One region of the Paenibacillus tianjinensis genome, then DNA from elsewhere that is predicted to be linked to it. Evidence: riboswitches for the same ligand, from Rfam matches in the RefSeq annotation. Region 1 holds a riboswitch; the other holds the start of a gene.
The links. Region 1 has a riboswitch for cyclic di-GMP ahead of JRJ22_RS27785 (flagellar assembly protein A). Riboswitches for the same ligand answer to the same signal wherever they lie in the genome.

Region 1 (4,826 bases):
AAATCGCCTTATCCTATGCGCCTCCGCTGCTGTTTGCCGGTATCCGGACAGTGATTGCGGGTATCATCCTGATCATCGCAGCCCTGCCGAAAGGGAAGCAGCTTCAGTTCAGGCAACTGTGGCCGGTCTATTTGACATCGGCGATACTCAGTATCGTCTTTTATTACGGCTTCCAGACGATAGGCCTGCAGTATGTGCCTTCCGGGCTGTTCTCGGCCATTGTGTTTCTGCAGCCGGTGCTGCTGGGCATCTTTGCCTGGATCTGGCTAGGGGAGAGCATGTACGGGCTGAAAATATTCGGCCTGCTGCTCGGCTTTCTGGGGGTAGCCGCGCTGAGCATCGGCGGGTTCAACGGAAGCATCTCTCCTGTCGGTGTTCTGCTTGCGCTGGCCAGCGCACTCAGCTGGGCATTCGCCACCATCTATACGAAACGAAATGCGGCCCGGGTAGATATGCTGTGGATGACGGCGATGCAGATCATGATTGGCGGAGTGATCCTGCTGGCAGCCGGTTCAGCCATGGAAAGCTGGTCAGCAATTACCTGGAACAGTGCTTTTATTGTTAACACACTGTTCATTGCGGTGTTCGTCATCGCGCTCGGCTGGATGGTGTACTTTAAGCTGATCAATGAAGGGGAGGCCAGTAGGGTCGGTTCGTTTACCTTCCTGATCCCGCTGATCTCCATCGGCTCAAGCGTAGTGCTGCTACATGAGCAGATTACGCCCAACCTGATTGTGGGTATGCTGCTGATCGTGGGCAGCATTATTCTGGTAAATGTAAAGCTGGGGCGGACGCCCGGATAAAATAAGAAGAGCCTGCCGGATCTGCATGAGGTCCGGCAGGCTCTTTCATTGGGCTTAAAAACGGTATGTAAGCAAGTTTGCACTATCTTGATTACCCATTCGCAGATTCTGGGCTGTGTATACCGCATTCTCCAGCAAATCATCAATCTCCGTGGTATATTCGCCAATGCACAAGCGGGTAGCGGAAATCCGGCGGGCACTAATTGTACTTCCTGCTGTAAGAACCGATTGCTGGCCGGCTTCTGCGCAGGCGCTCTGCAGGGTGATCGCTCCGCCCGCTTCGACTATGGATCCGCTGCATACCGATTGTTCCAGGAGGAATTGAACATTCCCGGATGCCCGCAGTGTGCAGTTCCTGACGCCTTCTTTATGTATATAGAGGTCTCCGCCGGCTTGGAGCATGCAGCCTTCCGCCTCTGCAACATCAATCCGGGCACTCTCCTCCTGCAGGCCTTCAATCCGCTCGCAAAACGCCTCAAGCAGCTTCAACAACGTCCCAATCACGGAATCCGTTATGAAGTCGGTGAACTGCCCCGGGTGCAGGAAGACCTCCAGCAGTTGTTTAATTTGCTCTGTATCCATAGGACAGGCTGACTCATTGTCTAAAAGCAGGTTCTGAAGCCTGGTAAGCAGACCCGGTATATGGCTGCATTTACTCTCCAGCAGCAGCATAACTACCAGTCCGTATTTCACAGTCTGCTGACGTGACTTAAGATTCTGCTCCAGCAGCCTGGCTGCTTTTCTCAGTGCTGTTATTTCCTCGATCAGGTGACCGGAATGCAGGTACAGCCGCCCTTGTCTTGCTCCGTAATAACCGCAATATAATTGGCTGTCTGTTATCTTTCCCCGGATCACAATGCTGCCTGTGGCGGTAATCACAGCCCCCCGGACATCACCGTATATGTAGACATTGCCAAAAGCCTCAATGATGGATTGGTCCCTGACTCCTTCCGGTGCAACCACATCTCCTGCAAACATAAAGACTCCGTCTGCTGTATCCATGCCCCCCGGCATAATATAGGCAGAAGGGAAATCAATACTCACCACCGGTGTGCCGATGCCTGTGATCCGGGGTCTTCCTTCACGCAGTGCGATAATCTCTCCGCCTGGAAGCAGCGAGATATCGGCGGCGTGCATCAGGCGGATATCCTCCGGCTGGGGTGACGGCAGAATGCCGCCATACACGTCAAAGCCGGGCAAGCCTTCCTGCGGAGGCAATTTGCGGGCCAGCACTTCTCCCGGATGGACAGACGCAATCCCCGGATAGTTCAGGTAATTCAGAGGGTCGGGGGCTTCCTGACGGCTGAACTCATCAGCCATATCAGGCTGCAGCAAGAGCTCCAGCCTGCCGTTGAACCCGGGAACCGGGGCTTTGCCCACAGCAATGCAGACCGGAAGATAGGTCGGATTATTTAATTCGGCGTAAAGAGCAGGAATGTTGAGATTAGGAATGAAGGCGCTTTTAGGAAAGCCGGCAAGAATCTGATCTACAGTCAGCTTAGACAGCAGCAGATCATAGTCCGGCTCGGCCCGGACAGAGACTTCGGCGGAGGCGGGGCAATTCACGAGCTTCCAGGCGTACTTCTCCACACGGTAGAGGGTAAAGTAGGCTCTTAGCTTATCCTCGGAAATCGTAATCTGGTACTGCGGCTTCTCACTGATCTCCCAGCTCAGATGATTGACTGAAGTGACCCGGGTGGGTTCAGTTACCTTCTCGCCTTCCATCTTCAGAACGACAGGGTGAACAGCAGAAATCAGGGCAGCCTTGCCGCCGCATAGAGGGGGAGTGATGAAAATCTGACTATTCTGTACAATGATTATTCCATCCTTATCCTCATTTCCGCCCACTCCGCTGAACGGATAGGACGGGGTAGAGGACTCCATCGGAAAAATAGTGCTAAAGGACGGCATCGTTTTACTGAACACATGCCGGGAATGGTCAAGGATGCGCTGCGGCATAGGTATAACCTCGCTTTTCGTATTATCAAACCGGCAGCCTGGCAGCCATGAATGCACAGCGGCATTGTTAGGCCCATTGCTTTGCGTCCCGCCCTTTCGGGCAGTTTGCCTTTATACATGAACATGATAAACACTCAGCATGAGGTCATTTAATGAAGTAATCGACAATAAAATGATCATAACTGGTACTATAGTACTGCATTTCGACAACTTCTTTAAACAATCCTAATTTTATTCCTGTATGAGCCGGTTTTCAACTGTAATTTCACCTGAAATATATAAGATTTTGCAGCAGCAAAAAAAAGGACACTCCCAAGCTTAAAGCTTGTGGGAGAGTCCATTATTTACAAGATGGATACTGCGTGAAGCTTCGGTTCTTGCCGGCAGAGGTGCGGCCGAAACTGCCGCATAATCGGCCTGTTCGATGACCTCCAGCACCCGGTTGAGGTGAGAGAAGACAGCACCGAGGTCGCGGATAGCCGTCAGCGGGCATATTCCCTGCAGCTCGGAGAACCAGGCCAGCTGCAGATCACGGGCATGCCGGAGCGACTCCTGCAGTGGACGCTTAACTTCGGCGTCCGACAATGCCTTGGTCCCGTACAGGGCGATGCAGTCGGCAGTTGCGCCGGCAACCTCCACCATCCAGTCTGCGGCAGCATAATGCGCAGGCAGCAGAGAGAGCTCGTCGGCAATCTCTTTGACGTAGAAGTGAACCTTCTGCAGATGGGCCGTAGCCTGTGTCAACCCGCGCAGTCCGCTGCGGCAGGGGTAGTGCGATAAGGTGAATTGCATTTCCTGGCGCAGCCGGACACTCTTCGCGAGCAGTTCACCTGAGCGGGTCAGCGCCTTCTGGGCCTTTGCTGCGTCTCTGCCGCCGGTAGCCATCCCGCTCAGGGAATCCGCCAGCAGCAGGCTTCCTTCGAGCGCCAGGCTTTTCACCTTGACGAACCCTTTGGGCGAGACGATAATCATATTGATCAATAAGGCAATCAGTACGCCGATTAGAGTCTCGGCAATTCTCCACACAATATAGTGATCATGGTAGAAGGTAAGCGCGAGAACAGAGGTCACGCCAACCTGTGACACGGCCTGGATATTAATCCGGCACGCGGTGGCAATACCGATGCCCAGCAGCAGGATCAGCAGGATCGAGAGAATGCCGATATCCAGGAAGCGGCCGACAATCAGGCTGACCGTTCCGCCGAGCACAATGCCGAGCAGGCGGTATAAGCCTTTTTCAAGCGAGGCTTTAACCGTTCCTTGGGTAATCAGAATAGCTGCAAGCGGGGCAAAATATAAGTAATGGTCACCGTACAGGCTATGAACTGCCACCCAGGAGAGTGAAGCAGCCAGTGTGATCCGTATCATATAAAGGGATAATCCAAATTTCTCAAGGCGGTCTTGTAACCCCTCGTTCATTTTCAGTCATCTTCTTTCATAAAAAGAGGAATTTTCAAAGTGTTTTCAGACGGTTTCATTATAGCACCTCATACGCAGCGTAAAGAGGGCTATTTTTTACGAACTTGTTAAGATTCTGAAAGGCTATAAGCGTTGTTAGCTATCGCATATATGGGATATATCCTATATGCTATATAATGTGAAATGCTATTGAAGCAGTGGCACAGAATTGCCGCTGAGGCAGTGCTGGGCCTATTAAGGCCGATTGTGCGCTGTTAGATGAGGGTAAATGGTTTGTAATACATAAGGTAAGGGAGGTCGTTAGCTATCGCTACCCCGGAAGGCACTATTATTTCTTTTGACCAGGTTACTAAGCAATATGATGATGAGGAGGCCGTGTTAAAAGGTGTCAGCTTCGAAATCGAACGCGGCAAATTTTATACACTGCTGGGACCGTCCGGCTGCGGCAAGACGACCATTCTGCGTCTAATCGCCGGTTTTGCCGAACCGACTGAAGGTTCTATTTATCTAAACGGTAAAATGATCAACCACATTCCCGCCAATGAGCGCCAGGTGAACACGGTGTTTCAGGATTATGCCCTGTTTCCCCACCTGAACGTATTCGAGAATGTGGCTTTCGGACTGCGCATTAAGAAGCTCAAGAAG
Region 2 (4,826 bases), 440 kb from region 1:
TTTCTGGCGGTTCTCCGGGATTTTCCGTGAGGTCTATTTGTACACTGTTCCGAAGGCTCATATCCGTGATCTTGAGGTGCGGGCGGAGCTGGATGATACTTATACGAAAGGCAGTCTGAACGTAACCATGCATCTGCTGAACACACCGCAGGAAGCAATCAGTGCCAAGCTTGAGCTGAAGGACCGGGACGGTGAAGTCTGTCTGAGCACCGAAGGAACCTTTAACGGACAGGAGCTTACGCTTTCCGGAGAAGTGGCAGATGTTCTGACCTGGAGTGCGGAGAATCCTTATCTCTATACGGTTTGTATCTCGCTATCCGGTGCAGACGGAGAGGTTGTGGAGGCCGTTGTGCAGAAAGCGGGCTTCCGCAGGTTCGAAATGAAGAACAAGCTGATGTGCATCAACGGCAAGCGGATTGTCTTCAAAGGCGTCAACCGCCATGAGTTCAACTGCCGCACTGGCCGTAATATCACGCGCGAAGATATGCTGTGGGATATCCGCACACTGAAGCGCAGCAACATCAACGCCGTACGCACTTCGCATTATCCGAACCAGACATTATGGTATGAGCTGTGCGATGAATACGGCATTTATGTCATCGACGAGATGAACCTTGAAACGCACGGTTCCTGGCAGAAGATGGGCGCGGTTGAGCCGTCCTGGAATATTCCGCACAATGACCCGAAGTGGCATGACATCGTGCTGGACCGTGCGATTAATATGGTAGAGCGGGACAAGAATCATCCGTCCATCCTGATCTGGTCCTGCGGTAACGAATCCTATGCAGGCCAAGTCATTCTGGATGTGGCGAACTGGTTCCGCAGCCGGGACAACAGCCGTCTGGTTCACTACGAAGGCGTGTTCTATGACCGCAATTACAATGCGACAAGCGATATGGAGAGCCGGATGTATGCCAAGCCGGCTGACATTGAGGAATATCTGAACGCTAGTCCGGACAAGCCTTATCTTAGCTGCGAATACATGCATGCAATGGGGAATTCGGTAGGCGGCATGCATAAATACACCGAGCTTGAGAATAAGTACCCGATGTACCAGGGCGGCTTCATCTGGGATTACATTGACCAGTCGATTCTGAAGAAGGACCGCTATGGTAACGAGTTCTTCGCTTACGGCGGCGATTTTGGCGATCGTCCGACAGATTACAGCTTCTGCGGCAACGGCATTGTTTATGCCGACCGCCAGTGGACACCGAAGATGCAGGAGGTCAAATTCCTGTATCAGAATTACAAGCTTGCGCCAGACCGGACAGGTATCCGGGTAATAAATGAAAGCTTGTTCGCAGGAACGGATCATCTGGCACTGGAGTACAGCCTGTACTGTGACGGTGAACTGCTTGGCAAGTGGACTACAGAGGTCAATGCTGCGCCGCAAAGTGAAGTGCTGGTTCCGATTGAGCTGCCACATACGGAAGGAACTCCGGGCGAATACAGCATTCAGGCTTCTCTGGTACTGAAGGAAGAAGAGCTTTGGGCTGAAGCGGGATATGAAATTGCCTTTGGCGAATCTGTCTTTGTTGTTGAGGAGACTGTAACAGAGCAACCAGCCGGTGAACTTAAGGTTGTGGTAGGTGATGTGCAGATCGGTGTCCTCGGTGAAGGCTTCACCGTTCTGTTCTCCAAACAGGTCGGATCGCTAGTGTCGCTGAACTACCATGGACACGAAATGATTGAGGCACCTCCGGCTCCGCTGTTCTGGCGTGCGACTACCGATAATGACAAGGGAACCCAGCTCGGGTACCATGCCGGAAGCTGGTATGCGGCAAGCCTGGCCCGCAAATGCGTTGAGGTCAGCCTTGAGCAGCAGGAAGGTGCAGTAACGGTAAGCTTCGATTACCGGTTCAGCATTCATGAAGAGCTGGCGTTCAAGACAGCTTATACCGTCTACGGTGACGGAACGGTCCGGGTAAGAACGCGTTACACCGGTGCTGCCGGTCTTCCGGATCTGCCCATCGTGGCTTTATCCTTCAAAATGTCAGCGGATTACAATCAGTCGGAATGGTATGCGATGGGGCCTGAGGAGAACTACATTGACCGTGCGTTCGGCGCCAGACTTGGTGTGTTCAGCCGGAAGGTGCAGGAGCTGCCGTCCAGGTATCTCGTGCCGCAGGAATCGGGTAACCGTACCGGTGTACGCCGTGTGAAGATTACCGATGAAGCGGGGATAGGCCTGCAAATCTCGGCTCCGGCAGCTGCACCGGTGGAATGTAACCTGTCCCCGTACACCGCGTTTGAGCTGGAGCATGCCTCACATCCGTTTGAGCTCCCGCCGGTTCATTACACAGTAGTGACGGTAGCCGGAAGACAAATGGGTGTAGGCGGAGACGACAGCTGGGGCGCACCGGTGCATAAGGAATACACCATTCCGGCCGAGCAAACCCTTGAATATGAGTTCTTCCTTTCCAGTGTGGGAATGGGAGAAGAATAGCGCAGCATAGCATTAAGTGTATTTTAAAACCACAAACCGGTCTTGGTCCTGAGTTGCAGGGAACTAAGACCGGTTTTGTTTTACAGGTAATTATAACCATGGTAAATTGATGAAGGGACAAACATCCTGCAATTAAAATCCAATAATCAAATGTCCGCGTTAAAGGTAAAATCCCCGAAAGAGGATGACACAAAGCCATGGGTCTAAAGCCGAAGATAGAAGGTCATGATCGCCAGGCTGCATAGGGATATCTATGATTAACGCAAGGACCCGAAAGGGGAACTACATGAAGAAGGTTTCAAAAACGGTAGGTACAATTATGGCTGCGGGTGCATTGCTGCTGTCAGGAACGGTGGGCTGGATGCCTGGTCCTGAAGTAGCCTCAGCAGCAGCGACAGCTGCCAAACCGCCTACCGTGGATCAAGTCATCGGCAAAGTAACGGCAGCTGCCAAAACGCTGAAGAATTTCCACCTGGATGTAATCAAGAAACAGGAGATTCAGACCGGCGGAGTGAAGGTCAGCAACACCAACACACTGAAGCTGGATATCAACCGTCTGCCGAATTTTGCAGCAGCAGGCAGCGTGGATATCAGTTTACTGGAAACATCCTACGATTTATATGCCAATGATAAGGAATTCTACTATCTTGTAGACGGAAGCGAACTTATTGCTGATTCTGAGGATACAGCCGCAGATACCGGAGAAGACGGAGAGGTTAGCAGCTCTGATGCAGTAACAGACGGCGACGGAGAGCCCATCGATCCTGATGCACAGTATTGGCTCGGACTGGAGAAGCAGGAATGGGAGTCTTTTTATTCCAAAGCCCAGTATGATCCTGCATCGATGCTGAATTCGGTCAAAAATGTTAAAAAGTCGATGAAAGTCACTACTGTCGGCACCCAGACCGTTCTGCAGGTTACGGTAACCGATCCGGCAGCGGCTAAGGGACTCATTGCCCTCTATGACCAGGAAAATCTCTGGGACGGCGAGACGCTGGAGCCGAAAAGCGCGACCTGGAAATTGTTCCTCAATACCAAGACCTGGCAGACAGAAAAGCTGACCGTTGATCTGAGTTATGCGCTGGCTTCGGACGGAACGAAAGATACATATACTACAAAAATTGAAGCTAAATATTCTAAGAACAACAAGGTTACAACGATTACAAAACCTGCTGAACTAGAATAATAGAACATTAGAGAGCATGGAGACACCCAGGTATGGCCCGGGTGTCTTTTTTTGTCTAATAGGGAGTGAAATCCAAAAATAGTGGAATTTCTCCCAATGGCAGGTGACTTATGTCCGGGGTCCCTAGGTTCTATAATATGAATGCGGTTACATAAAACCGAGTGATTAAGAAAAAAGGGGAGGCAAAGTATGAAAAGTATGAAACGTGTTTTAGTAGGAATCTCCACATTGCTCGTGATGTCATCTGCTCTCGCAGCGTGCGGCGGTAACTCAAATTCAAACTCGAACTCAAACGCATCAAGCCCAACTACAGCCCCGGCTGCAAACGCTACCGAAGCTCCGGCAAAGAGCAATGGCGAGAAAGTCACCATCAATCTCTGGAGCTTCACGGATGAGATTCCGAACATGACCAAAAAGTATCTGGAAATCCATCCTGAAGCGAATGTGGAGTTCAAAACCACGGTAATCGCTACTACCGATGGCGCTTACCAGCCGGCTCTTGACCAGGCGCTGGCCGCTGGCGGTAAAGATGCCCCGGACATTTATGCAGCTGAATCAGCATTCGTGCTCAAGTATACGCAAGGCGACGCTTCCAGCTATGCCGCTAATTATGCTGACCTGGGTCTGGATGACCAGTTAGTTAAGGATGCGGGCATTGCTCAATACTCCGTGGACATCGGCTCCAAAGACGGACAGCTGAAGGGTCTTGGCTATCAGGCAACTGGTGGTGCCTTTATCTATCGCCGCTCGCTTGCCAAGGATGTGTTTGGAACAGACGATCCTGCTACAATCAAAACCGAAATTGGCCCGGGTTGGGATAAGTTCTTCGAAGCAGCTGCCAAGGTAAAAGCTAAGGGTTATGGCATGGTATCCGGTGACGGAGACATTTGGCACCCGATCGAGAACAGTTCAGACACAGGCTGGATTGTTGACGGCAAGCTTCACATTGATCCTAAGCGTGAAGCGTTCCTGGATCTCTCTAAAAAGCTGAAAGACAATGGCTATTACAACGATACAACTGACTGGACAGAAGCTTGGTTCGCAGATATGTCCGGTTCAGGCGCTCAACCGGTATTCGGCTTCTTCGGTCCTGCTTGGCTCATCAACTATACGATGAAAGATCAAGTGAAAGATACAAGCGGCGACTGGGCTGTAACTGAGCCGCCAACAGGATTCTTCTGGGGAGGTACTTGG

Region 2: linked by a shared signal. The riboswitch ahead of JRJ22_RS25805 (DUF6612 family protein) and the one ahead of JRJ22_RS27785 (flagellar assembly protein A) in region 1 are both predicted to bind cyclic di-GMP.

What each region holds. Positions count from the first base shown of each region.
Region 1 covers NZ_CP070969.1:5,992,662-5,997,487, reverse strand. The annotation lists gene JRJ22_RS27790 (DMT family transporter) at 1-803, shown strand, start outside; gene JRJ22_RS27785 (flagellar assembly protein A) at 858-2,819, opposite strand; cyclic di-GMP riboswitch class I at 2,792-2,882, opposite strand; gene JRJ22_RS27780 (FUSC family protein) at 3,081-4,181, opposite strand; gene JRJ22_RS27775 (ABC transporter ATP-binding protein) at 4,488-4,826, shown strand, end outside.
Region 2 covers NZ_CP070969.1:5,551,721-5,556,546, reverse strand. The annotation lists gene JRJ22_RS25810 (beta-galactosidase, LacZ type) at 1-2,446, shown strand, start outside; cyclic di-GMP riboswitch class I at 2,601-2,691, shown strand; gene JRJ22_RS25805 (DUF6612 family protein) at 2,733-3,632, shown strand; gene JRJ22_RS25800 (ABC transporter substrate-binding protein) at 3,822-4,826, shown strand, end outside.